Linked DNA regions of Catenuloplanes indicus. Each later gene encodes a partner of the first gene's protein in a complex. Links are inferred from orthologs where the notes say so. Each region holds a gene or a part of one and is shown on either strand. Other genes may lie near its edges.

Region 1 (14,590 bases):
GGGCCTGGACACGATCTCCACGATCGCCGACGACCTGGTGGAGGCCGCCGCATGACGCTCACCAACTGGGCCGGGAACATCACGTTCGGCGCGGCCCGGCTGCACACGCCCGGCACGCTCGACGAGCTGCGCGAGACCGTGGCCGCGAGCACCCGGCTGCGCCCGCTCGGCACCGGCCACTCGTTCAACCGGATCGCGGACACCGACGGTGACCTGATCTCGGTAGCATCGCTGCCCGCGACCGTGCACATCGACTCGGTGGCCGGCGAGGTCACCGCGAGCGCCGGGGTCCGCTACGGCGAACTCGCGTCGCGCCTGCACGCAGCCGGGTACGCGCTGCACAACATGGCCTCACTGCCGCACATCTCGGTAGCCGGCGCGGTCGCCACCGGCACGCACGGCTCCGGCGTGACCAGCCCCGGCCTCGGCGCCGCCGTCACCGGCCTGCGCCTGGTCACCGCGGACGGCGAGCTGCTCGACCTGCGCCACGGCGACCCACGCCTGGCCGGTGCCGTGGTCGGCCTGGGCGCGCTCGGCATCATCGTCGACGTCACGCTGCGCATCCGCCCCACGTTCGACATCGCACAGTACGTCTACGAGCGCCTGCCCTGGTCACACCTTGCCGGTGGCTGGGCGGAGATCATGGGCGCGGGCTACTCGGTCAGCCTGTTCACCGACTGGACCGGACCGGTGATCAACCAGATCTGGGTCAAGCGCGACCCGTCGGACGCACCGCTGCCCACCCGCTGGCACGGCGCCACGCTCGCCACCACACCGCTGCACCCGGTCCCCGGCATGTCCGCGGTCAACTGCACCGAGCAGGGCGGCGTCCCCGGCCCCTGGCACGAGCGCCTTCCCCACTTCCGCCTCGACTTCACCCCGAGCAGCGGCGCCGAACTGCAGACCGAATACCTCCTCCCGGCCACGCACGCGCTGGAGGCCCTGGAGGCGGTCGACGCGATCCGCGACCGGATCGCGCCGGTCCTGCAGATCTCCGAGGTCCGCACGATCGCCGCCGACGACCTCTGGCTCAGCCCGAGCCACGGCCACGACAGCATCGCGATCCACTTCACCTGGCACCCGGACGCCGACGCGGTCGCCCCGGTCGTCACCGCGCTGGAGGAACAGCTGGCCCCGTTCGGCGCCCGCCCGCACTGGGGCAAGGTCTTCTCCACCGACCCGGCCACGCTTCGCGCCCGCTACCCCCGCTTCGACGACTTCCTGGCCCTCCGCGCCGACCTCGACCCTTCCGGCAAGCTGCTCAACCCGATGCTCAGCCGCTACCTCGGCGTCTAGAGACGTTTCTCCCGGCCGCCGGGACATGCTGTGGTGATTCAGCGCAGGACACCGGGGGCAGCGCTGCCGGCGGTGCCCCAGACGTCCTCGTCCTCGGTCAGCCAGGTGGTGTGCTGCTCCTCGTCGCCGAATCCCGCGCCTTGACCTGCGGGAGCCACACCGGCCACGCCGGGGAGACCCGCGCGACCGGCCGCGGCGCCCCCGGCCGCGCCACCCGCGAGAAGTGGTTTGCCGGCCGCACCGGCGCCGCCGCCCTTGCCGCGGCTGGCCCCGGCCGCGGCACCGGCACCCAGTGCGCCCACGCCGGGGATCCCGGCCTGCGTCGGGGAGACCGGTTTGCCGAGCGCGCCGCCGCCGACCAGAGCACCGCCCAGGCCACCGGCCGACGCACCACCGCCGGGAGAACCGAGACCGCCGGCACCGAGGGCTCCGGTGCCGGGGCTACCGATGCCGCCGGCACCGAGACCGCCGGCACCGAGACCGCCGAGGCCACCGGCGCCGAGGCCGGAGCCAGCTCCGGCCAGGCCGGTACCACTCGGCCGGGCATCCAGGGCGCCGGTGCCGAGCGCGCCCGGGTCGATCGAGCCCGTGCCAGGGGCGACGACGTCCGGGTCGAAGCCCGCGGTACTGGTGCCAAGAGACGGCGGTGCACCGTTCGGGCCGGGCTGAGGCACGCCGGCCGTGGCCGGATCGAACGTGCCGGTGCCGGGTGCTGTGACGCTGCCGATCTGCGGCGCCTCGGCACTCAGGGCCGGAGTGGCACCGGCAACCCCGCCACCGCCGGTCAGGGCACTGAGGCCACCGCCGGGTCCAGCCGTGGCGAGCGCGGGTATGCCGGTGTACGGAGACTTCCGATCGGCCTGCACCGGAACGCCGGCCGGGGTGAGAGCGGCCTGGCCCTCGATCTCGAAGTTGAGGCGGTTCCAGATCACCCGGGCCTCGTCGGTCCGATCGTTCAACCAGTCGCTGAGCATGTCGAAGGCGCCGGTGGCGGAGAGCAGCGCCCCGACGCCGGTGGCTGCGGCGAAGCCCATCGGGCCGAGGGGGAGGCCGAGGAGGCCGACCGCGACCGATTCGAAGACGCCCTCGGCGACGCCCTGTTCCTGGTTGCGGAGCGCGGCGATCTCGTCCTCCATGCCGGCCGGGATGGGGATCTCGGACTGGGCGGCCTGGAGGCGGTCCGCGGACTCGTTGAGCGTGCCGACCACGGTGCCCATGCTGTTCGCGTCGTCGAAGACGGTTTGGATGTTGTCCGAGATGCGGCCGATGTGCGCCTTGAACGACTCGTACGCCTCGCCCTTCCACGTGGTTCCGAGATCGTTGACGTTGTCGTCCAGGCTGTTCTTCACGTCGGTCAGGTTCCGCAGCACCAGGTCCCAGCCGGCGGCCGCGGCCCGGACGTTCTCCGGCTTGCCGTGGATCACGATCTGCGTGACCATCTGCTCCCAGGACTGGACTCCGTACTTGTCCGCCATCGGACTCAGCCTCCGTAGGGTGCGGTGTCGGTGACGTGGACGGCGGGGGCCACGCCCGCGGAGCTGACCACGGGCGCACCGGGCGCGGGCAGCGACGGGTCCAGCGGCGACGCGACAGGCGCCGGGGCCGGAGACGGCGAAGCCGCGGGATCGGGCGGGGAACCGCCGCCGGGCCGGGTTCCGCTCTGTTCCACGAAGATCTGGTCGAACGCGGCGGCGCTCAGCTCGTTCGCCTGCTCCGCGGTCTCGTACTGCTCCAGTACCACCCGCAGCGCCTGCGCCGCCTGCCACAGTTCCCGCGCGATCGCGCGGATCGACGCGTCCGCCGTGGTGTAGTGCCCGAGCTGCCGGTCCCCTAGCTGGAGCGCGGTCGGATACGTGCCGAACGGCGAGGTGCCGGAGCCGGTCAGCCAGTTGCGGATGTCGGTCTCCATGCCCGGCACCAGCGACTGGCTGAGGTAGGTCGAGTGAGTCTCCAGCCAGTTGATCGCACCCTCGAGGGTCGACGCGTCCCACTCGGTCTGCGTGCCTACGTCACCCGGTGCCGTCGCCAGGCGGCTGGGCTGGCCCGCCACGGTCACGTACTCGTGGCCGTCCGGCTCGGGGGGAATGACCGCCCCCGGCGGCATGTACACAGGTACAGATCCAGGTCCCGCCATTGTGCTCTCCCTCGCCCCTCGGAAGGATCCACTGCGACCAATACGCCCGTCGCCGCGGAGCGGTTCACGCCTCTCCATGAGCCCGCGCGGAACCCGGGGGCAAGCCCGGAGGAACCACGCCGGCCCACCGCTGCGCCGGGTTGCCACCGCACTGGGACGAGCAGGAGCACCGGGCGAGCGGTCAGTGCCGCGGCCGGCGAGCCGCGCCCAGCGAAGGAGGAGAAGTATCCAACCGGCATACACGCACTCTCGCCGCAGTCGGTGCGGGCGGTCTACGTCCCCGAACAGGTATTCCAGCCGCGCCGGAGCCCCTGAGCGCTCTACTTGCGCAGGCGGCGGCTCATCCGGCGGGAAGCGGCCCACAGGCAGAGGGCGAGCAGGGCGAGGAGGTAGGCGATGTCGAAGGCCTGGAGCCAGCCGGTGGTGCCGGTGGTGAGGGCGCGGATCAGGTCGACGGAGCGGTAGAGCGGTGTGGCTTCGATCAGCCAGCGGAGCGCGGCCGGGTACGCGGTGGCCGGGACGAACGTGCCGGAGAAGAGGAAGAGGGCGAACTGGATGGTGCCGATCAGGTCGAAGTCCTGCCAGCCGCGCATCAGCGTGGCGGTCAGCATGCCGACGGCGCCGAACGTGAAGCCGATCAGCACGGTCGCGGGCAGCGCCAGCAGGGCGCGGAGCGGACTGGTCAGGTCCATGGCGATCATGACGACCAGGAACGACGCGGCGTAGACGGCGCCGCGGGCCATCGCCCAGCACAGCTCGCCGAACGCGATCTCCATCGGGCCGACCGGGGTGGCGAGGACGCTGTCGTACAGCTTCCAGAATTTCATCTTGCCGAAGAAGTTGAACGTGGTCTCGGTGAGCGCGCCGGTCATCGCGGACGCGGCGAGCATCGCGGGGGCCACGAACGCGGCGTAGCTGACCACCGTGCCGTCCGGCAGTGGCATGTCGCCGACCAGCGCGCCGACACCGATGCCGATCGAGAACAGGTAGAGGAACGGCTCGATGGCGCCGGAGATGAACACCAGCCAGCCGGCGCGGCGCAGCGCGACGACGTTGCGGCCGGCGACGGCCAGGACACGGCCGCCGGAGGCGGTGAGGCGGGGCAGTACGAGTGCGGCGATCACGGTCAGACCCCCAGCCGCCGGTGGAAGCGGTATGCGGCCAGCGCGAGGCCGGCACCGGCCCAGAGCGCGAGGTAGAGCAGGTGGCCGGTGAGGGAGAAGTCGGGTGCGCGGCCGAGCGTGGCGGCGCGGCAGAGGTCGACGGCGTGCCAGAGAGGTGTCGCGTACGCCAGCCAGCGGAGCGCGACCGGCATCGCCTCGACCGGGAAGAACACGCCGGCGAAGAGCGTCATCGGGACGATCGCGAACCGGAACAGCACGCTCAGCCACACCTCGCCGGGGACGGAGACGCTGTACGCGAAGACGGGTGCGGCGATCGCGAGGCCGAGCAGCACGCCGATCGGCAGACAGGCCAGCGCCCACATCGACGGCAGCGCGCCGAACACGGCCGCGACCAACAGGAACGCGGTGATGCCGGCGGTCACCCGGAGGAGCGCGAAGAGCAGGTGACCGCCGAGCACGTCGACCGGGCGCAGCGGCGTGGCGGCCTGCGCGGCGTAGGTCTTCATCCACTCCATGTGGGCGAGCACCGGCCAGGTGGACTCGCCGAGCGCGATCTGCAGCGCGGTCGAGGCGAGCAGGCCGGGGACGAGGAACTGCAGGTACGGCACGCCGTCGACACCGCCCTGCACGTAACCGCCGACGCCGACCCCGAAGCCGAGCATGGTGAGCAGCGGGATGACGAACGAGCCGAAGACGGAGCCACGCCAGTTGCGCGCGAACTCGGCCAGGTGCAGTTCGAGAGCGGCGATCATCAGTCGACCAGCGTCCGGCCGGTGAGGTGCAGGAACACGTCCTCCAGCGAGCTGCGGCGGACCAGCGAGCCGGACGGGGTGAGCCCGCGCGCGTGCACCTCGGCCAACGCGGCGTCGCCGTCGGCCGTGTAGAGCAGAATGCGGTCGGGCAGTTCCTCGGTGCGCTCGCCGATGCCGTCCAGCTTGGCCGCGAAGCCGGACTGCGACTCGGCCTGGAAGCGCAGCTCGACGACCTCGCGGGTGGAGTATCGCTCGATCAGCGCGCGCGGCGAGCCCTCGGCGACGATCTTGCCGGCGTCCATCACCACGAGCCGGTCACACAGCTGCTCGGCCTCGTCCATGTAGTGCGTGGTGAGCACGAGCGTGACGCCGCGCTGCTTGAGCCGGAACAGCCGCTCCCAGACGAGGTGACGGGCCTGCGGGTCGAGACCGGTGGTGGGCTCGTCGAGCAGCACCAGGTCGGGCTCGTTGATCAGCGCGCGGGCGATGGTGAGGCGCCGTTTCATGCCGCCGGACAGCGGCTCGACCTCGGCGCCGGCCCGCTCGGTGAGTTGCACGAACTCCAGCAATTCCAGTGCGCGGCGCTTGGCCTCGCGGCGGGAGATGCCGAAATAGCGCGCATATGTCGTCAGGTTCTGCAGGACGGTCAGGTCGGGGGCCAGATTGTCCAGCTGCGGGCAGACGCCGAGCCGGGCGCGGATCGCCGGGCCCTGGCGCACCGGGTCCATGCCGAGGATGCGCAGCAGGCCGCCGGTCGGCGGGGAGACGCACCCGATCATGCGCATGGTGGAACTCTTGCCGGCGCCGTTGGGCCCGAGGAAGCCGAACGCCTCGCCGGGCTGCACCGTGACGTCGATGCCGTCCACGGCGGTGAAGTCGCCGAAGCGCTTGACCAGCCCGGCGGCCTCGATCATCGCAGTCATGAACCGACCCTAGACCGGGGGTACGACAAGTGCCGACGGATTTACCGGGGTGCGGCCGCCTCCGCGTCGGCCCGGGCGCGCGCGACCAGCTCGTCCACGCGCGGCGCGTCGGCCGGGGTGCCCGGGTCGTACCGCGCGGTCCAGCGCAGACCGTCCACACCGCTCACCCGGCGGGCCACCACCCGGACGCCGCCGCCGGGCAGCTCGTGGTGGTGGGTGATCGCGACCGACTTCGTCACCCGGACCTGCACCTGGTGCGGGACGTGGCCGGGCGCGAGCAGCAGCGTGGAGATCGTGGGCTCGTCGACGACCACGGTGTAGCCGTCGCGCTCCTCCGCGACCCGGCCGGCGGTCACGGTCAGCTCGCGGCCGGACCAGACCGCCTTGAGGATCTCGTGCCAGCCGAGCCGGTTCTGGCCGGGCAGCCAGAGGCCCCGGTTCGTCACCACGACCACCCCTTCGGTGGACGTGCTCGCCCAGGTCAGAATGCGCTCGTCGCGGTCCAGGGCCGGGCGTTGCGCGGCCGGCGGCTGGTTCTTCCGGAAGAAGCCGAACACTCGTCACAACCCCCCGACGGCCTGCTCGCGCAGGGCGCGCGCGTGCTGCTCCAGGGAGAGCAGTTCCCCGAAGAGCGCGAAGTACTCGTCCTTGTTGGCCACCGGATTGATCCGCTGCACTTTGGACTTCAGGTCGGCTATCCGCGCGGTCACGGTCGCGGACTGCAACCGGGCCAGCGTGACCGACACGTATTGCGGGTCGGGGTCACGATCGACCCGCAGCGGCTCCACGGCCAGCTCGCTGACCAGTGCCTTCGCGCCGAGGTCGGCGCACAGGTCGCGCACCTTCTCGATCCAGACCACGCCGCCGCCGGCCGCGGACGCGGTGCCGCCCGCGTCCGCCAGGGCGCCGCGCAGCGCCACGTGCACCGGGTCGGTGAAGTGGGTGCCGTCGAGCGCGTCGAACATCGGGCCGGCCAGCACCGGCTCCTGCAGCGCAAGCTTCAGCGCCTCGCGCTCGACCTGCAGCTGCGGCGCGGACGTGGGCCGTGGGCCGGCCTTGCGGCGGTTCTCGTCCGGCGCGCTGCCACCGGCCCGGCGCACCGCGTGCTCCACCTCGGCCATCTCCATGCCCAGGTCGTCGGCGAGCTTGCGGGTGTAGCCGGGGCGCATCGACCGGTCCTTGATCTGCGCGACCAGCGGCGCGGTGGAGCGCAGCGCGGCGACCCGGCCCTCGACGGTGTCCAGATCGTACTGATTCATGATGGACCGCAGCGCGAACGCGATCATCGGCTCGCGCGCGCCGACCAGGTCGCGCACGGCCAGGTCACCGCGGTTGAGCCGCAGCTCGCACGGGTCCATGCCGTTCGGGCTGACCGCGATGAACGTCTGCGCCACGAACCGCTGGTCGTCGGAGAACGCGCGCATCGCCGCCTTCTGCCCGGCCGCGTCGCCGTCGAACGTGAAGATGATCTCGCCACCGAGGTCGTTCGCGTCCATCAGGAGCCGGCGGAGCACCTTGATGTGGTCCTCGCCGAACGCGGTGCCACAGGTCGCGACCGCGGTCGGCACACCGGCCAGGTGACAGGCCATCACGTCGGTGTAGCCCTCGACGATCACCGCCCGGCTCTCCCGCGCTATGTCGCGTTTCGCCTGGTCGATGCCGTACAGCACGTGCGACTTCTTGTATAGCGGCGTCTCCGGCGTATTCAGGTATTTCGGGCCGTCGTCGTCGTCGAACAGCTTCCGCGCGCCGAAACCGATGACGTCGCCGCTGATGTCCTTGATCGGCCAGAGCAGCCGCCGCCGGAACCGGTCGATCAGCGAGCCGGATCGGGCCGGACGGGACAGACCGGCGGTGACCAGCTCGTCCGCCGAGTAACCCTTCTGCCGCAGGTGCCGGGTCAGCGGGTCCCAGCCCTCCGGGGCGAACCCGCAGCCGTACGCCTCCGCGTGCTCGCGGCCGAAACCGCGCTGGGCGAGGAACTCGCGGGCGGCCCGGGCACCCGGCGTGATCAGCTGCGCGCGGTAGAACTCGGCCGCGTCCGCGTGCGCCGCGACCAGCCGTTGCCGCTGGCCGGGCTGCTGCCGCGGGCCGGACGGGCGCCCGCCGGGCTGCTCCTCGTACCGCAACTGGATGCCGGCCCGGCCGGCCAGCCGCTCGACCGACTCGACGAACGTCAGATGATCAGCGTCGATCAGGAACGTGATCGCGTCGCCGCCCTTGCCGCAGCCGTGGCAGAAATACACGTTGCGGGCCGGGGATACGGTGAACGACGGCGTCTTCTCGTCGTGGAACGGGCACAGGCCCTTCAGGTTGCCACCACCGGCCGACTTCAGGGTGACGGTCTCGGAGATCACGTCGGCGATCGCCGTGCGCTCACGCACCAGCGCGATGTCCTCGTCCCGAATCCTGCCGGCCACCCGCGGCTCCTCCCCGATACCAGAAATCCGCCAACACCCACGAACCACAAGAGCGTTCCAAGGGTACGGCGGGAGTCGCGCGCGCCGGAGGGGCCAGGCCGGGTTTCGTTCTCAGGTGAGCACGCGGTGCCAGGACATCGCGGCCGGGTCGGTGAGCGACGCCACCTGGTCGATCACCACGCGCAACCGGGCCGCGTCGTCCGGGGCGGCCCGCCAGATCGGCGCGAACACCGGGTCCAGCCCGTCCGGCGCGCGCACGGCCAGCACGTGCACCAACCGGGTGAGCACCTCGCGCTGCCGTTCCCGCTCGGCCGCGGCGCCGCTGCGGCGCATCACGTACCGCAGCGCCATGCCCTTCAGCAGCGCGCACCGGATCCGCACGTCCGGCGGGACGAGCAGGTCCGCGGCGTACCGACGCAAAGATCTTGATCCGAACGCCGCGACCGTGGCCTCGACCGGCGCCGCGACCAGCCGGCCGGTGAGCACGCTGGTCATCCGCTTGACCGCGCGCTGCGCGCGATGGCTGCCGTCGTAGGCCAGCGCCGGCGCCAGCATCGGCCCGGCCAGCATCGCGGCCAGCTCCGCGCCGAGCACGTCGACCGGCTCCTCCGAGTAGACGCCGGACACGTCGGCGCAGAGCGCGGCCCGCTCGTCCGCGTCCGCCGCCAGCCGCTCCAGATCGATGTAGCCGCCGTGGATGCCGTCCTCCAGGTCGTGCACGGAGTAGGCCACGTCGTCCGCCCAGTCCATCACCTGGGCCTCCAGCGACTGCCGCTCACCGGCCGGCGCGTCCCGGCGCAGCCACTCGAAGACCGGCAGGTCGTCGGCGTAGACGCCCCACTTGCGCCGCACGCCGTCCCGCCGCCACGGATACTTGCAGGTGGCGTCCAGCGAGGCGCGGGTCAGGTTCAGCCCGGCGCCCTCGACCTTCGCCTCCAGCCGGGTCAGCACGCGCAGTGTCTGCGCGTTACCTTCGAAGCCGCCGCAGCCGGCCGCGACCGCGTCCAGCGCGGCCTCGCCGTTGTGCCCGAACGGCGGGTGCCCGAGGTCGTGCGCGAGCCCGGCCACGTCCACCACGTCCGGGTCACAGCCGAGCCGCTCCCCCATCTCGCGGGCGATCTGCGCGACCTCCAGCGAGTGGGTCAGCCGGGTCCGCAGGAAGTCGTCCGACCCGGCCACGTGCACCTGCGTCTTCGACGCCAGCCGCCGGAACCCGGCCGAGTGCAGCACCCGCGCCCGGTCCCGCTGGAACGGCGTCCGCCCGTACCCGGTGTCCTTGGCCTGCTCGTCCGCCCATCGCTCCGCGTCACCGCCCTGGCCGTCCATGATCCGAGCGTAGTGCGGGCGACGGCCTCCCGGCGCGGCCGTCGCCGGGATTTCCGCCGGGGTTCAGCGGAACGTGGGGCCGGGTGGAGGTCGTCCCTGTGCCGAGCCCGGCGATTGCTCAGGTGCGTGGGGCCAGCACGCAGAACTCGTTGCCCTCCGGGTCGGCCAGGACGACCCAGCCGTCGACCGAGCCCTGGCCGACGTCGACGTGGCGGGCGCCCATGTCGACGAGGCGTTCGACCTCGGCCTCCTGGTTGTCGGGGCGCAGGTCGATGTGGAGGCGGTTCTTCACGGTCTTGATCTCGGGGACCGTGACGAAGACGATGCCGGGGGTCTCGTCGGCCTTACGGCGGATCTCGACCTCGCCCGGGCGCTCGTAGGTGATCTGGTAGCGCAGCGCCTCGGCCCACCATCGGGCCAGGCGGCCCGGGTCCTCGGCGTCGACGACCACGTTCTCCCAGTCGCTGCCCATGGTGCTCCTCATCGTGCGGCCTCTGACGGCAAGGTGACGAACACGTTACGCCGGGAAACCGGTCCCGGCATCTTCCGTTCCACCGAGCGCCATAAATCATGCGCCATCGATGCTCACACCATGGTGTGTATCGGGTCGCACACCGTCGTGGGATAGAGAAATTCCATATCCGGTAGTAGCGTGCCGAGAGCACAACGTCACTGGCCGGCCGTCGCCGGTCCCACACCATTTGCCCGGAGTGCGATCGCCGTCCGCTGGCCGGAGCGGGGGCGAGGCTACCGCTGCGGGCCGAGGAGAACGTGTGTCCGGCATCGACGACTGCCTCCGGCAGGCGATGACAGTCCCCGGTGCGATCGGCGCGAGCCTGGTCGACTACACCACCGGCTTCGCGCTGGGTTCCGTGGGCGCCGCACCCGGCGACGACCCGGACGGCACGGCCACCGGTACGGCCGGGATCGTGCACGCCGCGATCAGCCGATCACCGTTCGCCTCGACGCGGCCCGGTGACGGCGTGGAGGACGTCATCATCACCACCGCGGGCGGCTACCACCTGATCCGCTTGCTGCGCACCGGATTCGACAGCCGGCTGGCGCTCTACCTGTGGCTGGACAAGGACCGCGGCAATCTCGCGGTCGGCCGGCGCCGGCTGCAGATGCTCGCCGAGAACCTGGTGACGGCGTAACGCCGCGGGCCACCGGCCCGGTGACGGTACGACACCGCGACCGACCACGGCCGCAACGGCCATCGACGGTCGCGGCACGAGACCGAGAGATCGGTGAGGAGTTCACACGTGAAGCCCGCCCGTGCCGTAACGGCAACCCTCCCCCGCCGGGCGCTCAGCCAGCTGGTCAACGCCGGTGCGACCGGCGCGCTGCACGTCGCCGGCCACCCCGGCGGCGTCATCTATCTGACCGAGGGGCAGGTCAGTCATGCGGAGTCCCCGGCCGCGCCGGGGGTCGGCGAACTGCTGACCGCGTCCGGCCGGATCTCGGCCCGCACGTGGGAAACCACGCTCTCCGCCGGAAAAGACGCACACCGTGTCGGTCGCCTGCTCGTCGAACGGGGGCACCTTACGGACGGCGAACTTGAGCTGTGCGTTCTTGGGGTGATCTATGACGCGGCGTACTTCGTGCTGCAACCGGCGGCCGTGCCCGTCCGGTTCGAGGAGGGCGAGCAACACTGGCTCGGCCCGGTCTGCCGGGTGGATGCCGACGTGCTGTCCAGGGAGACGACGCGCCGGCGGCGGCTCCTCGACGAGGTCTTCGAGTCGTCCACGCTGGACACGGCGCCGGTTCGGCCGGCACCCCGGCCCCCCGTCGAGCGCGTCGTGCTGAGTGCCCTGCAGTTCGAGCTGCTGGTCGCGGCGGACGGTGAGCGCACACCGGCCACGCTGGCCCGGCTCCTCGGCCGGGCCGGTTACGTAACGCTGCAACAGGTCCGCGAGCTGGCGGCGGCCGGTCTGATCATGACGGGGGCGGACAGCCGGGCGGCGGCCACGGCACGGACGGCGGCCACGGAACCGGAGGACCGGGCGACGGCCACCACACGGGAGGACCGGGCGACGGCCGCCGCACGGGAGGACCGGATGACGGCCGCCGCGCGGGACAGGCGGATGACGGCCGCCGCAACCGGCGCACGGACGACGACCGCCGCGTTGGAGGAGCGGACAGATCCGGTCATCGCGCTGGCGGAGGCCGCCATCGCAGCGGCGGAACGCGCCGCAGCCGCCGCGAAGCAGGCAACCTCCGGGCCGGCCACCGCGACGCCGGCCACCGCGACGCCGGCCACCGCCACGCAGGCCACCGCCACGCAGGCCACCGCCACGCAGGCCACCGCCACGCAGGCCATTGCGACGCCGGCCATTGCGACGCCGGCCGGCAGGACGGCGGCCACCGCGACGCCGGCCGGCAAGGCCGCGGCCACCACGACGCCGGCGACTGCCGAGCGGTCCACCGCGGAGCGGAGCGCCCGACCCCGGGCCACCTCGGATCGCAGAGGCCGCAACCAGGCCGCCCCCGAGCTTGATCCGTTCGAACAGACCACCGCGGAGCTGGGCACCCGGGCCCCGGCGACCACGAGACCAGGCCCCCGGAAACCGGCCACCACGGACCCGGCCACCGCCGAACCAACCCCGCGGGACGCGGCCACGACCGGCGCACCTGGGAAGCCCGGCGCCGCCGCTGCCCTCCGCGCGCCCGTCCCGGTGCGTGCGGCCGCACCCGGCCGCGCGACCGCCACCGCGATCGTGGACCCACCCGCCACCGGGCCGGCCGTGGACACGCCGGCCTCGACGGCGGCCACCGAGGACACCGCGATGCTGCCGCCGATCTCCCCGGCCGCGACTGCGGGCAACCGCGCGACCCCGGCGAGCGCACCGACCCCGGCAGACCACGCGGACCCGGCAGACCAGGCGAATTCGGCAGACCACGCGAATTCGGCAGACCACGCGAACCCGGCGGCGAAACCCGCCACCCCTGCCGACCACGCCGACCCGGAGAAGCCGGCCAAACCCGCCCGCCGCGCCCCCGGCGGCCGGCGTCGCGCCGCCGGCCGCTCCGCCGCGGCCCCGGCCGACAGCCTGCCCCGCCGCAGCCCCGGTGAGCAGATGCCGAGCGGCGCCGGTGACGTGGCGTCCGTCGCGGACGGCGGGCCGCTGCGCGCGGACGCGCCGGACGAGGCGCTGCTCACCCGCATCCGGAGCGCGTTGAAGGCGTTGCGGTGAGCGCGCCGCCGGTCCGCGCTCCCCCGGCCGTCGCGTACCGGAGGCGGGCACCGACCTGTTCACCCTCACCCATCCCTGCCCTCTCGCGAAGGAGAACTGCCGTGGAAACCGACCGGGCGGTGCTGGCCGAGCTCGCCAGGCTCCGCAGCCGGCTGCCCGATCTCACGGCCACCGTGATCGCCGGTGTCGACGGGATGCTGCTCGCGTACGACGCCCCGGGCCTGCAACCGGAGACGATCGCCGCGCTGGCTGCGGCGAACCTCGGGCTGACCCAGCGCTTCGCCCAGACCGTGGGCCACGGCGACCTGCGCGAGACCATGATCCAATCGTCCGGCGGGTACGTGGCCATTTACGCCGCCGGGCTCCGCACGCTCCTCGCCGTGCTCGCCCGTCCGAGCGCGAACGTGGCCCGCATTCATCACGAGGCCCGGCGCACCGCGCGCCGCCTCGGTGAGCTGCTCGACCCGGTGGAGGCACGTCCGCCCGCACCGGCACCGCCGCACGTCGTCCCGGTCGAGGGTCAGGTGCCCCTGGCCAAGCGCACCCCGATGGCCGCGCTGCAGTCGAGCGTCCCCGGCCAGCGCGCCGGATAAAACCCCCACAGTACGGAGGATTCTGACATGCCCGACATGGATACCGCGCTCAAGGAAGCGATGAACATCGACGGCGCAGTCGGCGTCGCACTGGTCGACTACACCAGCGGCATGGCACTCGGCGTCGCCGGGGGCACCAAGGAACTGGACCTGACGGTCGCAGCCGCCGGGAACACGGACGTGGTCCGCGCGAAGCTGCGCACGATGGAGATGCTCAACCTCAAGGACGGCATCGAGGACATCCTGATCACGCTCGGCGGCCAGTACCACCTGATCCGGCCGCTGACCGGCCGGTCCGGCAAGGGCCTGTTCCTCTACCTGGCTCTGATGAAGAACCGGGCCAACCTGGCCATGGCACGCCACCAGCTGAAGAAGATCGAGGAGGACCTCGACGTGTGACGCGTGCGGCGGGCCCGCACCACGCGGGCCCGCCGTGGAGCGTCAGATCGCCGCGCGGCCCGCCTCCAGCCGGGCGATCGGCACCCGGAACGGCGAACAGGACACGTAGTCCAGGCCCACCTCGTGGAAGAAGTGCACGGAGTCCGGGTCTCCGCCGTGCTCGCCGCACACGCCCAGCTTCAGGCCCGGACGTGCCGCCCGGCCCTCCTCGGACGCGATCCGGACCAGCCGGCCCACGCCGTCGCGGTCCAGCGACTCGAACGGCGAGATGCCGAAGATGCCCAGTTCCAGGTAGCGCCAGAAGAACGCGCCCTCCACGTCGTCGCGGGAGAAGCCCCAGCCCATCTGGGTGAGGTCGTTGGTGCCGAACGAGAAGAACTCGGCCGCCTCCGCGATCTGACCGGCGGTGAGCGCGGCGCGCGGCACCTC
Region 2 (14,494 bases), 1.7 Mb from region 1 along the record:
CAGACCGGTGGCGTCGCCACGGCCCGGCCCTCGCACGGGCCGTGGCAACGCTGTGAGCAGGTGTTACGGCGTCGTGCAAGCGGGCGGAGCCGTCGCGGGGGTATCGGCGGCGATGTCCGTACACGTCTCCTGGAACATGTCCCGCAGTACGTCCTGCAGCGCGAACACGACGACCGCCAGCACGGCGGCGACACCCGCGATGATCAGCGCGTACTCGACCGCGGTCGCGCCACGGTCCCGGTGACGCAGTGCGGCGACGTACACCGCCACTCGTGCGTAGAGGTTCAGCATCCTTCTCCCCTTGGTCTTCGGGTCGGGCCTGTCGTGACGCGGCCGGCACGGCGGTGCCGGTACACGTCGCGGGAGCGAGCCGGTGATCGGCTCGGATGAGCTGTGCGGCCGTGGACCGGCCGAGCTACGACTCTGCCCGCCACAGCACCCAGGACTAGTCGGGTGACCGGCCCGATGGAATAGACACCGTGGAGGCTCGATGTCGATGGGATGACACCCGATCCCGACAGGGGGTCATCCGTTCGGCTTACATCAAACCGAACGAATAGGACATATCCATATTCATGGATGGAAAGAATTTCCGTTTTGCGACACGCGACGCCACTCGTACCGGCGATGTCGGATAACCGATAGCCGAGAGCCGATTTTCCACCCCAGGGACTATCGACATCAGCCGATCATCCGAGGGCTCTGGCCAGTAAATTTGCGATCTCAGCCGAACAGCGGCAGCCCGTGCCGCGCGATCACGACCGCGACCAGCGTGCCCGCCAGCAGCGCCGGACCGAGCGGCAGATCCGTGCCGCGCCCGGCCCGGCCGGTGACCAGCAGCACCAACGCGACCGGCCCGTTCAGCAGGTGCGGCACGATCAAGCCGAGCACCACGGCTGGCCAGCCCAGCCAGCCGAGCATCAGGCCGAGCACCGCGGAGAGCTTCACGTCGCCGAAGCCCAGGTTCGCGCCCGGGATCAGCGCGATCACCAGGTAGACGGCGAACAGGACCAGCCCGCCGAGCAGCGCGCGCAGCAGCGGGGCGAAGGACCAATCGAGCAGCGAGACCAGCAGCAGGACGCCGCCGCCGAGCACGGCCGCGGCGCCCACCAGCGGATCCGGCAGGCGCAGCACGGCCAGGTCGACGAACGCGAGCAGCACACCGATCGCGGCCACCGCCAGGTAGCCGGGCAGGACCGGGTCGGGACCGAATGCCCAGCCCAGCGCGCCGAGCGAGACCGCGCCGACCGCCGTGGTCAGCCACGGGCGCGGGCCGAGACGGCGGCCGCAACCCGGGCAGGCGACGCGTACCCGTACCCATGATTCGGTTTTGTGTCCGCAGTTGGCACAGGCCGACCGCGGTGGCTCACCGAACTCGACGGACAGCCGCCAGGCCACTCGCGGCGTCAGAATCCCGACGAGCGCGCCGAGCGCGGCCGTGATGACGACGAGTGAGACGGACACCGCGCTGATCGTAGCCCGCCTGATCACGACACGGGTTGCCGACACTGGCACACTTCCGGGAGGTGGGGGAGGGGCATGCCCCGGCTACGGTGACTGAGGTCGCCGGGCCGGCGGCCCGACCCGCAGGTAGCTGACGCAGAAGCTCGGTAGGAGGCAGTGCCATGTCGAACTACGGACCGCCCGGCGGGCCGTATCCCGGACGCGGCCGGGACCCCCAGGAGGAGCCGTACACCGAGCCGTCCGACCCCTGGGGCGACTGGGGCCGGGACAACAACGACGGTGGCGGCTACGACCAGGGCGCCGGCTACGGCCAGGGCGGCTACGACCAGCAGGGGTACGGGCAGCAGCAGCCCGGGTACGGCACCGGCGGCTACGACGTCACCGGCACCGGCTACGCGCAGCGCGCCGCCGAGACCGCGCCCGGCGCCTGGACGCCGGCACCGCCCGGACCGCCGCTCGCGCAACCCGGCCCGCCGGCGCGCAGGGGCGGCAGCGGCATGCTGATCCTGGTCGCGGTCCTGGTGCTGCTCGTGCTGGCCGGTGGCGGCACCGCGTTCTACCTGCTGACCCGGTCGGACAACGACACGAACAACACGGCCACCGACGATCCGACGCCGCAGCCGGCCGACTCCGGCACCCCAGCGGCGTCCACGGCCGGCACGCCGACGCCGAACCCCTCGGCCTCGGCACCCGTGGTCAGCGACGCACGCGACGTCAAGAAGGGCGAGTGCGTCGAGAACATCGGGAACGACAACAAGCCGGTGATGAAGATCGCCGACTGTGACGGGAAGAGCGTGTACGAGGTGCTCGCCCGCTTCGACGCGCCGGCGACCGGTGAGGACGACGCGAAAAAGAAGTGCGAGGCCGTCGAGGGGTACACAAACTGGTACTTCTTCAACAGTCAGCTTGATTCCCTTGACTTCGTCCTTTGCCTGAAGCAGCGGTAGGGTCCCCAGCAGCGGGGGGACCTTGGTGAGGCTTCCTCGGTGCGCGACAGAAAAACCTAGGAGAGCCGATGTCTAGCTACGGACCACCCCCCGGTCCCGGCCAGCACCCGGAGTACGACCCGAACAACCCCGCGGGGCAGTACCCGCCGCCACCGCCGTCGTACGGCCAGCCGTCCTACGGCACGCCGTCCTACGGCACGCCGCCGCAGGGCGCGCAGGGCGACATACCCCCGCCCCCGCCGTACCCGACCTCCGGCGGGCCGAGCTACACCCCGCCGCCCGTCTCCGGCCAGCCCGGCTACGGCACGCCGGTCTCCGGCCAGCCCGGCTACGGCACGCCCGGTTACGGCACCCCCGGCTACGGTGAGGCCCCGCCGCCGCCGTACGTCGACCCGAACATGCAGCAGCAGCCGGTGCAGGGTTACGGCGCGCCGCTGCCCCCGCCCGGCCCGCAGATGCAGGGCGGCTGGGGTGGCCCGCCGCCGCAGAAGAGCGGCGCCGGCAAGGTCGTCGGCATCATCGTCGGCGCGGTCGCGGTCTTCGCGCTGCTGATCTGCGCCGGCGTCTACTTCGCGGCGGTGCGCACGACCGAGGCGATCGACGACGTGATCGCCACCGTGCCGACCACGGTCCCGACGTTCCCGACCGCGGACCCGTTCCCGACGCCGACCGAGGACAACACCGACGAAGAGGCGGAGAACGTCCAGGTCGGCGACTGCATCGTGAACGACGGCACGGACGACAACGCCTCGATCCGCAAGGTGCCCTGCGCCAAGGACACGCTGGAGGTCCTGATCCGGATCCCGTTCACGGACGACGGCGAGAAGGCGTGCGCGGACATCGAGGGCGCCGACTCCTGGTACATGTACACGTCGGCCACGGTCGGTGGCGTCGGCGACTACGTGCTCTGCCTGAAGACGCTGACCGAGACGCCGCGTACCTCCTGATAGCTCTCTCTAAGGCCGTCTAGCGATATCGCTAGACGGCCTTAGTCGTGTATCGACGCATCTACCGGGGTCTAGCTTCCGGCCTAGAGACCCCGATACGGTGCGAGACGTGGATCCGATCCGGAACCCGTACGCCCCCGGCGCCGGTCAGCGCCCGCCCGAGCTCGCCGGCCGGGACCGCGAGGTGGAGGCGTTCGAGGTGGTCCTGGAACGGATCGCGCGCGGCCGCCCCGAACGCAGCCTGGTCCTCACCGGTCTGCGCGGCGTCGGCAAGACCGTACTGCTCAACAGCCTGCGCTCACAGGCGATCGGCCGGCTCTGGGGCACCGGCAAGATCGAAGCGCGACCGGACACCTCGCTGCGCCGCCCGGTCTCCGCCGCACTGCACATGGCCGTCCGCGAGCTGGCCGGCCGGCACCGAGCACCGGACCGGATCGACGACTTTCTCGGCGTACTGAAGGCGTTCGCGCTGCGCTCCAACGACGACGGCGCCAAACTCCGCGAACGCTGGCAGCCCGGCATCGACGTACCCGCCACCCGCGGCCGCGCCGACTCCGGCGACATCGAGATCGACCTGGTCGAGCTGTTCACCGACGCGGCCGCGATCGCCACCGACGTGGGCACCGGCATCGCGATCTTCATCGACGAGATGCAGGACCTCGGCACGCCGGACGTCTCCGCGCTCTGCGCCGCCTGCCACGAACTCTCCCAGCTCGGCGGGCCGCTGATCGTGGTGGGCGCCGGCCTGCCGCACCTTCCCACGGTCCTCTCCGCCGCCAAGTCGTACTCCGAACGCCTGTTCCGCTACCAGCGCATCGACCGGCTCGACCGCAGCGCGGCCGACCGGGCACTCAACGCACCCGCGCTGCGGGAGAACGTCGACTACGACCAAAAGGCGCTCGATCTGCTGTACGAGAAGTCCGGCGGCTATCCGTACTTCGTCCAGGCCTACGGCAAGGCCACCTGGGACCACGCGCCACGCTCGCCGATCACGGCGGAGGACGTCCGGGTCGCCGCCCCGGAGGCGGAGGCAGAGCTGGCCGTCGGCTTCTTCGGCTCCCGCTTCGAACGCGCCACCCCGGCCGAACGCGACTACATGCGCGCCATGGCCGCTCTGTCCACCTCCGCCGCTGATGACGACGGTCTCGACGGTGCCGTACCGACCGCGGACGTCGCCCGGTCCCTCGGCCGCCGCCCGGCCAGCCTGTCCCCGGCCCGGGACGCGCTGATCAAGAAGGGCCTGATCTACTCCGGGGAGCGGGGGACGGTGGCGTTCACGGTGCCGCACTTCGGGCGATATTTGCGGACTCAACCCTTTTAGAAGCCTATTTTCCCGCTTCCGGCGTGGTCGCCTACCCAGTGCTCCCGCGGGCACCGGTCGGCCGTGGCCGGCCTCCCTGCCGGTCCCGCCGTGGCGCAACCCACGGCCACCGGCCGAAACCCGCTAGCCGACCATCTCGCGCCCGGAATCCGGAGCCGCTCGGTTGCCGCGTCAGGCGCAGTTGACCCATTCGTCGGTGCCGTCCGTGAAGACCTGGCGCTTCCAGACCGGGATGCGGGCCTTGACCTCGTCGACGAGGCGGGCGCACGCGGTGAAGGCGGCGGCGCGGTGGGCGGTGCTGACGGCGGCGACCAGAGCGGCATCGCCGATCTTGAGGGGGCCGTAACGGTGCGAGACGGCGACGGCGTAGACGTCCGGGTCGGCGAGGATCTCGGCGGCGACCTCGCGCAGGACCGACTCGGCGCTGGGGTGGGCCTCGTACTCCAGCAGTTCGACGGAACGGCCGTGGTCGTGGTCGCGGACGACGCCGGCGAACGAGACGACGGCGCCGGCGCGCGCGTCCGACACCGCGGCCTCGTGAGCGGCGACGTCCAAGGGCTGGTCGGTGACGGTGATCATCGGCGTTCGCCGTTCAGGAGGGGGAGCGGGACGAGGTCGACCTGGCTGCCGGGCTCGCCGGACGTGCCGGGCGGGATGACGGCGAAGCCGGACGCACCGGCCAGGCCGCGCAGCATGGAGGAGCCGACATGGGCCATCGGCCGGGCGACGTTCTCCCGGTCGACGTGGACGAGCGCGAGGTGGGTGTCGGTCCCGCGGCCGCGGACCGGGGCGCCGAGCGTAACCCGGGGGAGTCGCGGCGCCTCGCGGCCGGCCAGACCGGCCAGCAGCGGGGCGACCAGGGACATCAGGGCCACGATGGCGGACTGCGGGTTGCCCGGCAGGCCGGCCAGGAAACGGTCACGGCCGTCCGGGCCCGGGACGCGGGCGACCAGCATCGGAAAGCCGGGACGGACCGCGACCGTGTTGATCAGGTAGTCGCCGCCGAGCTCCCGCAGCGCGGGATGGAGGTGGTCCACCGGGCCTCGCATGGTGCCGCCGGTGGTGCAGATCAGGTCGGCCGAGTCGAGGGCGGCGCGGATCGCGTCGACGTGCGCCTCCAGCGTGTCCTTGACCGGGCCGAGCACCGCGCCGGTGTCCACGGTCGCGCCCAGCCGGCGCAGCCAGGACGGGAGTGCGGGCCCGAGGGCGTCGCGGACCAGGCCGTTGCCGGGCAGGCCGCCGGTCAGCAGCTCGTCGCCGAAGACCAGCACCGCGGCGCGCGGCCGGCGCAGGACCGGCAGCGAGTCGTAGCCGCAGTGGGCGGCGAGGCCGATCACACCCGGGTCGACCGCGGTGCCGGCCGGGAGGAGTTCCTCACCGCGGGCGGCCTCGTCGCCGGGGACGCGCCACTCCGGCTCGGCGCGCGGCGTGCCCTCGATCCGGCCGTCCGCGGTGGTGGCCGACTCCTCGGTCCGCAGGATCGCCCGGGTACCGCCCGGCACCATCGCGCCGGTGGCGACCTCCATCGCCACGCCGTCCTCGTCCGGCAGCGGCGGTGCGACCGAACCCGCGAGGACGCGGCCGAGGACCCGCCACGGCGGGGCACCGCGCACCGCGTACCCGTCGATGCTGGACGTCGGGAACGGCGGCAGATCGGTGAGGGTGACCAGCGGCTCGGCCAGCGTCCGGCCGTCTGCCTCGCCCAGCGCGACCCGCTCGGCGTCGGGCCGCGCGGCCCGGCCCGCCTCGAAAGCGACCCGTTGCGCGTCGGCCCACGCGATCGGCGTCGCGGATGCGGTCTCGGAACTCACGGCTCCGAGCCTAGCCGCTACCCCAGCGATCGCCCGCCACACCGCATCCCGGCCGCCTCGCCCTGCCGAACCCAGGCAACCGCAACCCGCACGTGCCGTCGCCGGCCATGGACTCACGGCCACGGTCGCGTACCGGCCGGGCGCTGCCGAGGCGGCTTGCGGCCGCGCATCCCGCAGCGGGCTTGCGGCCACGGATCCCGCGGGGAGGAGCGCCAGCGACGACCGGTGCCCGCGGGAGCATGCGGAACCGGCGCCGCCGGAAGCGGGAAGAAGGCTTTCTCGGTTTGGTCAGTGGTCGCCGCCGTGGAGTTGGTCGATGGCGTGCGGGAGCAGGGGGCCGAGGACGGCGAGGCCGTCGCGGGCGCCGCCGGTGGAGCCGGGCAGGTTGACGATGAGGGTGTGGCCGGCGACGCCGGCGACGGCGCGGGAAAGGGCGGCGGCGGGGACCTTGTCGCGGCTGTGGGCGCGGATGGCCTCGGCGATGCCGGGGATCTCGTAGTCCAGGACGGCGCGGGTGACGTCGGGGGTGCGGTCGGTGGGTGTGATGCCGGTGCCGCCGCTGGTCAGCACGAGTGAGACGCGGTCGGTGACGGCGGCACGCAGGGCGTCGGCGACCGGTGGGCCGTCGGGGACGACGATCGGGTCGGCGACGTCGCAGCCGAGGTCTCGCAGGCCGGCGACGAGGATCGGGCCGCTGGTGTCGGCGTAGACGCCGGCGGCGGCGCGGTTGGAGGCGACGATGACGCGGGCGGTGATCACGGGCGGTCCTCCGGGCGGCTCCAGTCACCGGTCTTGCCGCCGGTCTTGGTGAGTACGCGGACGTCGGAGATGACCGCGGCCGGGTCGACGGCCTTGACCATGTCGACCAGCGTGAGTCCGGCGACGGTGACCGCGGTGAGCGCCTCCATCTCGACGCCGGTGCGGTCGTTCGTGCGGACCGTGGCGGTGATCTCCACGGTGGACTCGCCGGGCGTCAGGTCGAGCACGACGCCGGTGAGTGCGATCGGGTGGCAGAGCGGCACCAGGTCGGGGGTGCGCTTGGCGCCCATGATGCCGGCGATGCGCGCGGTCGCGAGCGCATCGCCCTTCGGCAGGCCGTCGCGGCGGAGCAGCGTGACCACCTCGGCGGTGGTGCGGAGCACTCCGGCGGCCACGGCGGTACGAGTGGTTACCGACTTCGCGGACACGTCGACCATCCGGGCGGCGCCGCTGGAATCGACATGCGTCAGGTTTCGGGGATCGCTCACTCGGGCAGTTTATGAGCACGGCTGGTAGCGCCGCCCACGCGTGCGCCATGACCGCCTTTCCACGCGCCCGGACGCGTTCACACGGCTCGAATTTGCGACACTGTCACTCGTTCGTGATCTGCCGTCAATTGTCGTGGACACCTACCCTGATCAGGGAAATTGCGGCCTGCATGGCTCCCGGCGAGACGAGCGCGAAATGAATGCATTCTGTTGTCAAACGGTTTCTCTAAGTAATCAATAGCGTCTGCTTTAGCATTTACCGAAACGAGCGACATTTCAATCTTTCGCAGTTTTCGCGTCGAATCTAGAGTCGTTCTCAGTCAAGCACTCGAGAGTGACTTGACGAAGGCGCCGAAAGACTTTTGGAAATAGGAATTGCACCGTCGAGACGAAGGGATGACCACAATGCGCGGCACCGAGTGGCTCTGATCCCCAATCCGATCCAGAACTAGGCCGGCGGACACGTTCCCAGTAGGCTGACCACTACGGTCCCCTGGAGCGAGGCGTCAGATGATCGAGGCGACTACCAGCCATCGGGCTGACCAGCTGCTACGGCAGCTGGTCAGCCTTTTCACGCTGGCGGCCGTTCCGATATTGATCTGGGCGGGCTGGGCCGCGGCCCGCAATTCCGATCTTCCGGAATGGTGGCTGCCGATCGTGGCCACCGCGATGATCGCCTTTACGGTCGATGTCGGCACCTCGATGATCCGCATCCGGAGCGCGATCGTCTCGTACAACTGGTCCGAGACCGGCATTCTTTTGACCATCGCGTTTCTGCCGCCGCATTGGGCACTGCTGTGCCTGGCGGCGGGCACCGCGCTGCCGAAGGTCCGGCGGCGGATCCGGCTCGACAAGATCGCATTCAACACCGCCAAGGCCGTGCTCACCGCCGGCCTCGCGCTGGCCGTCACCACGCTGATCTTCGGGCCGCTGCACGGCGATCACCTGCCGATTCCGCAGCAGCTGGCCGCGCTGGTCGTCGCGGGCGCGGTGCTGATCGTGACGGACGACCTGCTCGCCATGCCGGTGCTCGCGCTGGCCACCGGCGGCACGCTGCGCCAGCTGGTGCTCGGCGACTGGCCGATCCGCCTGCTCACGCTGATCGTCAAGATCGCGGCGGCGCTCGCGGCCGCGGCCACCTGGCGCGTCGACCCACCGTGGACGCTCATCGTCGCGGCCGTCGCGGTCGTCGTCCAGCTGCTCTACCAGAACCGCATGCGCACCCGCGAGGAACGGAAGGCCTGGCAGCGGCTAGCCACCGTCACCGAGGCGCTCAACGACACCGACCTGACCCGGGTGCTGCACACCGCGGTCGTCCGGGCCGAGCCGCTCTTCTCCGCGAACGAGATCGAGGTCGCGCTCGGTGGCCGGCTCGTACGCGGCCGCGGCGAGAGCGTGGTCTTCGACGGCGCGCCGGACGACGCGCCCCGGCCGGAGCGGCAGGTGTTCGCGATGCCGCTGCTCGGCTCCGGCGCCGGCGGCGAGATCGGCGTGCTCCGGCTGCGGTTTCACTCCGAGGTACGGCTGTCCGAGCGCGAGCAGTACACGTTGCGCACGTTCGCGTCCGCGCTCGCCACCGCGATCCGCAACGCCACGGCGTACCAGGAACTGATGAGCGTCGCGGCCTCGCACGCCCAGGAGGCCACCCACGACCAGCTCACCGGCCTGCTCAACCGGCGCGCGCTGCTCGACCGCGGCGCCCGCCACCTGCAGGAGCCGCACCAGGACGGCCTCACCGCCATGCTGCTGGTCGACCTCAACCACTTCAAGGAGGTCAACGACACGCTCGGGCACACCGCGGGCGACGCGGTGCTGACCGAGGTCGCGCGACGACTGGAGGCGGCGGCGCACCCGGGCGACATCGTGGCCCGGCTCGGCGGCGACGAGTTCGCGGTGCTGCTCCGCGGCCTGTCCGCGCCCGCGGTCGCGATGCACCGGGCCGAGGTCCTGCTGGACACGCTGCACCACCCGTTCATGGCCGAGGGCATGCAGCTGCGCGTCGAGGCCAGCGGCGGCATCGCGGTCGCGCCCGGCCGGGGTGGCATGACCGAATTGCTGCGCCGCGCGGACGTCGCCATGTACCAGGCGAAACGCGGTGGCGAGCGGATCGCGACGTACAGCCGCGTGAAGGACACCGCGGACATCGCACGGCTGGCGCTCGGCGGCGACCTGACCCGAGCGGTCGAGGAGGAGGAGTTCGCGGTCAACTTTCAGCCGATCCTCGATCTCGGCACCGGCGAGGTCGTCGCGGCGGAGGCGCTGTCCCGCTGGCATCACCCGGTCCGCGGCCACCTCGACCCGCTGCGGTTCCTGGAGACCGTGGAACGGTCCGGGCTGCTGCCCGCGTTCACCGACACGGTGCTGGAGAAGTCGCTCGGCGCGGTCACCGCGCTGCGCGACGCCGGGTACGACCTGCCGGTGGCGGTCAACGTGTCGCCGCGCAGCCTGCTCGACCCGGGCTTCCCGGCGCTGGTCGCGGCGCGGCTGGCCACCCACGACGTGCCCGCGGACCGGCTGGTGCTGGAGCTGACCGAGACGCTGGCGCTCAGCCAGCTCGCCGTGGTCGACCGGGTCCTGCACGAGCTGCGCGACACCGGCGTACGGCTCGCGCTCGACGACTTCGGCACCGGGTACAGCTCGCTCGCCGCCGTGCCGCGGATACCGGTCCAAGAAATCAAGATCGATCGGCGGTTCGTGGCCGCCATGGACGGCTCGCCCGAGGCCGCCGCGGTCGTGCGCGCCACCGTCGAGCTCGGGCGCAGCCTAGACCTGCTGGTGGTGGCCGAGGGCGTGGAGAGCCCGGCCCAGCGCAAGGCGCTCTGGGAGCTCGGCTGCGGCGCCGGCCAGGGCCACCTGTTCGCCCGCTCGATGCCGGTCGGCACGCTGCTCGGCGCCCTCCGCCAGGGGTCCGCCAACCGGCCCGGCCACCTGGCGCCGTCGCTGCACGACACGGGCGCGGTCGTTCGGCTCGCCACCGGCCGCCGGGTCCGCAGCCGTCTGCCACACTTGCCCGCGTGATCACAACCGGGTGGCCGGTCATCGGTGCGGTGGCCGCGGGCGGCGCGCTCGGCGCCGCCGCCCGGTACGCCGCGACGGCCGCCGCGCCCGGGCCGTGGACCACCGTGGCGATCAACGTGGCCGGGTGCCTCGCGATGGGCGCGTTCCTGGCCCGGATCGAGGACCGGCCGGGTACGCATCCGCTGCTGCGGCCGTTCGTGGCGACCGGTGTGCTCGGCGGGTTCACGACGTTCTCCGCGTTCGCGGTGCAGACGCTGGGGCTGGGCGACCGGCCGCTGCTCGCCGCGGGCTATCTGGCCGCCACGGTGGCCGGTTCGCTCGGCGCGGTCCGGCTCGGCCATCGGCTGGGGCGCGGTGTCAAGGAGAATCCGGCATGATCACATTTGGGCTGGTGCTGCTCGGCGGCGCGGCCGGCGCGGTGGCGCGGTCGCTGCTCGACTCGGCCGCGGCGGCGCGGTTCGGGCGGCGCCTGCCGTGGGGCATCCTGGCCGCGAACGTGCTCGGCTCGCTGCTGCTCGGTCTGCTGCACGGCACCGCGCCGGCCTGGGTGATCGCGCTGGCCGGGACCGGTTTCTGCGGCGCGCTGACCACCTGGTCCACGCTCGCGGCGGACACCGTCCGGCTGCCGCGCGCGCTCGGCGTACAGAATCTGGCGTTGAATCTGGTTCTGGGTCTTTCGGCCGCCGGGCTGGGCTGGTGGCTCGCGCCGTAGGCGCACGATGCGTGACCGGCCGGGGTACCGTCGACGCATGCAGATGACCTGTCCAAAGTGCCACGGCCAGATGCGGCAGTACGAACGCAGCGGCGTCACCATCGACCAGTGCGGCGAGTGCCGGGGGATCTTCCTGGACCGCGGCGAGCTGGAGAAACTCTTCGAAGCCGAGCAGAACTGGAACCGGAGCAACCCGCAGGGCGCCCGCCCTGCGGCTGTCCCGCCGCCTCCGCCGCCCGCCGGTTACCCGCCGGCCGCGCCGGGTCACGGTGGTGGGTACGCGCCTCCGCCTCCGCCCCCGCCGGTCCAGCACGGCTACCCGGCCGCGACCCCGGCGTACGGGCACGGGGCACCCGCCTACGGCCACGGCGGCGGGTACCACGGGCACTACCGGCACCACGGGCACTACCGGAACAAGCGACACCGCGGTTTCCTGGGCGAGCTCTTCGACTAGGACCTCGGTGAGGTAGGGCCGTCTCGCCGGGGTGGCGGCGGCCCTACATCGCCATGTCCACGAACCGCGACAGGTGCAGCTGCGCCGCGACCGTGACCGTGTCCGTCGGGCCGTTACGGTGCTTGGCCACGATGAAGTCGGCCTCGCCCGCGCGCGGCGACTCCTTGTCGTAGTAGTCGTCCCGGTGCAGCAGGATCACGACGTCGGCGTCCTGCTCGATCGATCCACTCTCACGGAGGTCGGACAGCTGCGGCCGCTTGTCGGTGCGCTGCTCGGGACCACGGTTCAGCTGGGACACCGCGATGACCGGCGCCTCGACCTCCTTGGCCAGCAGCTTCAGGCCACGGGACAGCTCCGCGACCTCCTGCTGACGGCTCTCGGTGCGGCCCGGCGACGACATCAGCTGCAGATAGTCGACCACGATCAGCTTGAGGTCGTGCCGCTGCTTGAGCCGCCGCGCCTTGGCCCGGATCTCCATCAGGTTCATGCTCGGCGTGTCGTCCACGAACAGCGGTGCTTCGCTGATCTCGCCCATGCAGCGCGCCAGCTTCGTCCAGTCGTCGTCGGAGAGCTGCCCGGAGCGCAGCACGTGCAGCGGCACCCGCGCCTCCGCCGACAGCAGACGCATCACGATCTCGATCTTGCTCATTTCCAGCGAGAAGATAGCGCTGGCCTGGTTCGCCCGGATCGCCGCGTTTCTGGCGAAGTCCATGCTGGCCGTCGACTTCCCCAGGCCGGGCCGGCCAGCAACAATGATCAACTGCCCGGCGTGCAGGCCGTTCAGCAGCCGGTCGAGGTCGGCGAAGCCGGTGGGTACGCCGGTCATCATGCCGGCCTGCGCGCCGATCGCCTCGATCTCGTCCAGCGTGGGCTGAAGCATCTCGCCGAGGCTGGCGAAGTCCTCGTTGACGCGCTTCTCGGTGATCTCGTAGACGGCCTGCTGGGCCAGGTCGACGATGTCGTCGACGTCGCGGCCACTGCCGGCCGCGGCGCCGTAGCCGAGCTGGACGATGCGGGTGCCGGCCTCGACCAGGCGGCGCAGGACCGCACGCTCGGCCACGATGCGGGCGTAGTACGACGAGTTCGCGGCGGTCGGGACGCTGGCGATCAGCGTGTGCAGGTAGGGGGCGCCGCCGATGCGGGCCAGATCGCCGGCGTCGTTGAGCAGTGCGGCGACCGTGATGGCGTCGGCAGGCTCGCCGCGGCCGTACAGGTCAGTGATGGCGTCGAAGATCGTCGCGTGGATCGGCCGGTAGAAGTCGCCGTGCTTGAGGATCTCCACGACGTCGGCGACCGCGTCCTTGGACAGCAGCATGCCGCCGAGCACGCACTGCTCCGCGGCCATGTCCTGCGGCGGGGTGCGGTCCAGGCCGCCGCCACCGCCCTCGCCGTCGCGTGGCGGGCCGTCGAACTTCCGGTCCTTCTGGCGGCGCGGGCGGTCGTCCCCGGAGTCGTCGGGGGAGAACGAGCCGGGCCGCACGTCGTCGGTAATCGACATCGCGCCCCCTCAGTCGAACATACGTACTATCCCGCATCGAACAGGGCGCCGACAACCGGAACGCCGGTAACCGGAGCGGCCGACAGGCACATCGGCAGACACACCCACGGGTAGAGCGATCACACTACGAACACCCAGGGCTCAGCCCCAAACGGGTCGGTGGACGAGCCTGGGTATTACCTGTGGACATCAGGCCGCACGCTGTGCGCATCCCTGTGGATAACCTGTGCACAACTAAGTGGATCACGTCACACAAACGCCTCTGAGCAGGCGAAACTTTGTCCCCAGCATGTGGAGGAAAGAAAGGTTGTCCGGTTCTGGAGGCGGATTCGGGCGAAGGTAGGCTCATCGCCGCAAGTTGATGCCCCCGGAACACGTATTGCGATCTGGTCTCGGAACGGTCACGCTCCATTGGTGGACTACGACGATCGGGATCTCAGCGGGCGGGCGCCGCGACAGCGCCGCCGTGCTGAGTCCTGGTCGGAAGACGGCGATTACGGCGACGAGCTGCCCCGGCCGCGGGCGGCGGAACAGTCACAGGTCGAGCGATACACGAGCTACCCCGACCCGGCCACCACCGACTTCTACCGGCGCACCGGTGACACCGGCGTCGGCGACATCCCGCCGGTCCGCTCCAGCCGCGCGCGCAACCGCTGGCAGGCCAGCCGGGAGACGGAGGGCTGGCGCCAGGATCCGGACGGCGGCGCCACCTACGGCCGGACCAGCGAGAGCGTCAGCTACGAGGACACGGCCCCGGATCGGCCGAGCTGGGCCGACCGGCGGCACGACACCGGCAGCTGGCGCAACGTCAGCGACACGGCCAGCTGGCGGCGTGGTTCGCGGTCCGAGCCGGACGAGGACACCGGCTACCGCGCCTACCAGCCCGGCGGGCGGTACGGCTCCCGTACCGGCCCGGAGCCCACCACCCGGCGCCGGCCACCGGACGAGGGCGGCGGCTCATGGGGCCGCGACGCGGAGGAGGACACCTGGAACCGGCGCTCGGGCGCCGGTTCGTGGCGTCGGGTGACGGAAACGCGCACCTGGGTCTCGGAGACCGGCAGCTGGAGCACGGCCG

What was found.
Region 2: the proteins of dnaG (region 1) and dnaB are in contact, whole or in part, in a crystal structure (PDB 2R6A), measured with the Geobacillus stearothermophilus proteins. The link is inferred for Catenuloplanes indicus from one-to-one orthologs. Residues at the interface, in WP_049624496.1 of Geobacillus stearothermophilus: Lys456, Leu457, Leu458, Pro459, Ala460, Asn463, Ala464, Leu467, Leu535, Leu536, Ile537, Ala538, Gln544, Glu545, Asp548, Tyr549, His552; in WP_033016901.1 of Geobacillus stearothermophilus: Ser13, Glu15, Ala16, Gln18, Glu91, Leu92, Asp94, Ala95, Val96, Pro97, Thr98, Ala99, Ala100, Asn101, Tyr104, Tyr105, Ile108.

The regions. Positions count from the first base shown.
Region 1 is NZ_JAUSUZ010000001.1:3,177,666-3,192,255, forward strand. The notes cover bases 6,220-9,216. They hold dnaG (DNA primase), read right to left. Parts: upstream 8,650-9,216; coding sequence 6,790-8,649; downstream 6,220-6,789. Other genes in these bases: J2S42_RS14240 (ABC transporter ATP-binding protein), read right to left, coding at 6,220-6,229; J2S42_RS14245 (hypothetical protein), read right to left, coding at 6,271-6,786; J2S42_RS14255 (deoxyguanosinetriphosphate triphosphohydrolase), read right to left, coding at 8,761-9,216. Also shown: J2S42_RS14210 (ADP-ribosylglycohydrolase family protein), read left to right, coding at 1-55; J2S42_RS14215 (D-arabinono-1,4-lactone oxidase), read left to right, coding at 52-1,296; J2S42_RS14220 (hypothetical protein), read right to left, coding at 1,335-2,771; J2S42_RS14225 (hypothetical protein), read right to left, coding at 2,777-3,400; J2S42_RS14230 (ABC transporter permease), read right to left, coding at 3,751-4,551; J2S42_RS14235 (ABC transporter permease), read right to left, coding at 4,557-5,306; more of J2S42_RS14240, read right to left, coding at 5,306-6,219; more of J2S42_RS14255, read right to left, coding at 9,217-9,975; J2S42_RS14260 (VOC family protein), read right to left, coding at 10,094-10,447; J2S42_RS14265 (roadblock/LC7 domain-containing protein), read left to right, coding at 10,749-11,129; J2S42_RS14270 (DUF4388 domain-containing protein), read left to right, coding at 11,238-13,169; J2S42_RS14275 (roadblock/LC7 domain-containing protein), read left to right, coding at 13,271-13,762; J2S42_RS14280 (hypothetical protein), read left to right, coding at 13,790-14,161; ppdK (pyruvate, phosphate dikinase), read right to left, coding at 14,204-14,590. UniProt on the Escherichia coli protein: RNA polymerase that catalyzes the synthesis of short RNA molecules used as primers for DNA polymerase during DNA replication.
Region 2 is NZ_JAUSUZ010000001.1:4,862,692-4,877,185, forward strand. Bases 11,193-14,093 are described here. They hold dnaB (replicative DNA helicase), read right to left. Parts: upstream 13,420-14,093; coding sequence 11,965-13,419; downstream 11,193-11,964. Other genes in these bases: J2S42_RS21905 (fluoride efflux transporter FluC), read left to right, coding at 11,193-11,467; J2S42_RS21910 (TFIIB-type zinc ribbon-containing protein), read left to right, coding at 11,505-11,921; J2S42_RS21920 (hypothetical protein), read left to right, coding at 13,834-14,093. Also shown: J2S42_RS21850 (Flp family type IVb pilin), read right to left, coding at 64-291; J2S42_RS21855 (prepilin peptidase), read right to left, coding at 724-1,464; J2S42_RS21860 (LppU/SCO3897 family protein), read left to right, coding at 1,626-2,411; J2S42_RS21865 (LppU/SCO3897 family protein), read left to right, coding at 2,480-3,358; J2S42_RS21870 (ATP-binding protein), read left to right, coding at 3,468-4,679; J2S42_RS21875 (molybdenum cofactor biosynthesis protein MoaE), read right to left, coding at 4,851-5,258; J2S42_RS21880 (molybdopterin molybdotransferase MoeA), read right to left, coding at 5,255-6,490; J2S42_RS21885 (MogA/MoaB family molybdenum cofactor biosynthesis protein), read right to left, coding at 6,779-7,249; cyclic pyranopterin monophosphate synthase MoaC, read right to left, coding at 7,246-7,737; J2S42_RS21895 (putative bifunctional diguanylate cyclase/phosphodiesterase), read left to right, coding at 8,248-10,755; J2S42_RS21900 (fluoride efflux transporter FluC), read left to right, coding at 10,752-11,132; more of J2S42_RS21905, read left to right, coding at 11,129-11,192; more of J2S42_RS21920, read left to right, coding at 14,094-14,494. UniProt on the Escherichia coli protein: The main replicative DNA helicase, it participates in initiation and elongation during chromosome replication. Travels ahead of the DNA replisome, separating dsDNA into templates for DNA synthesis.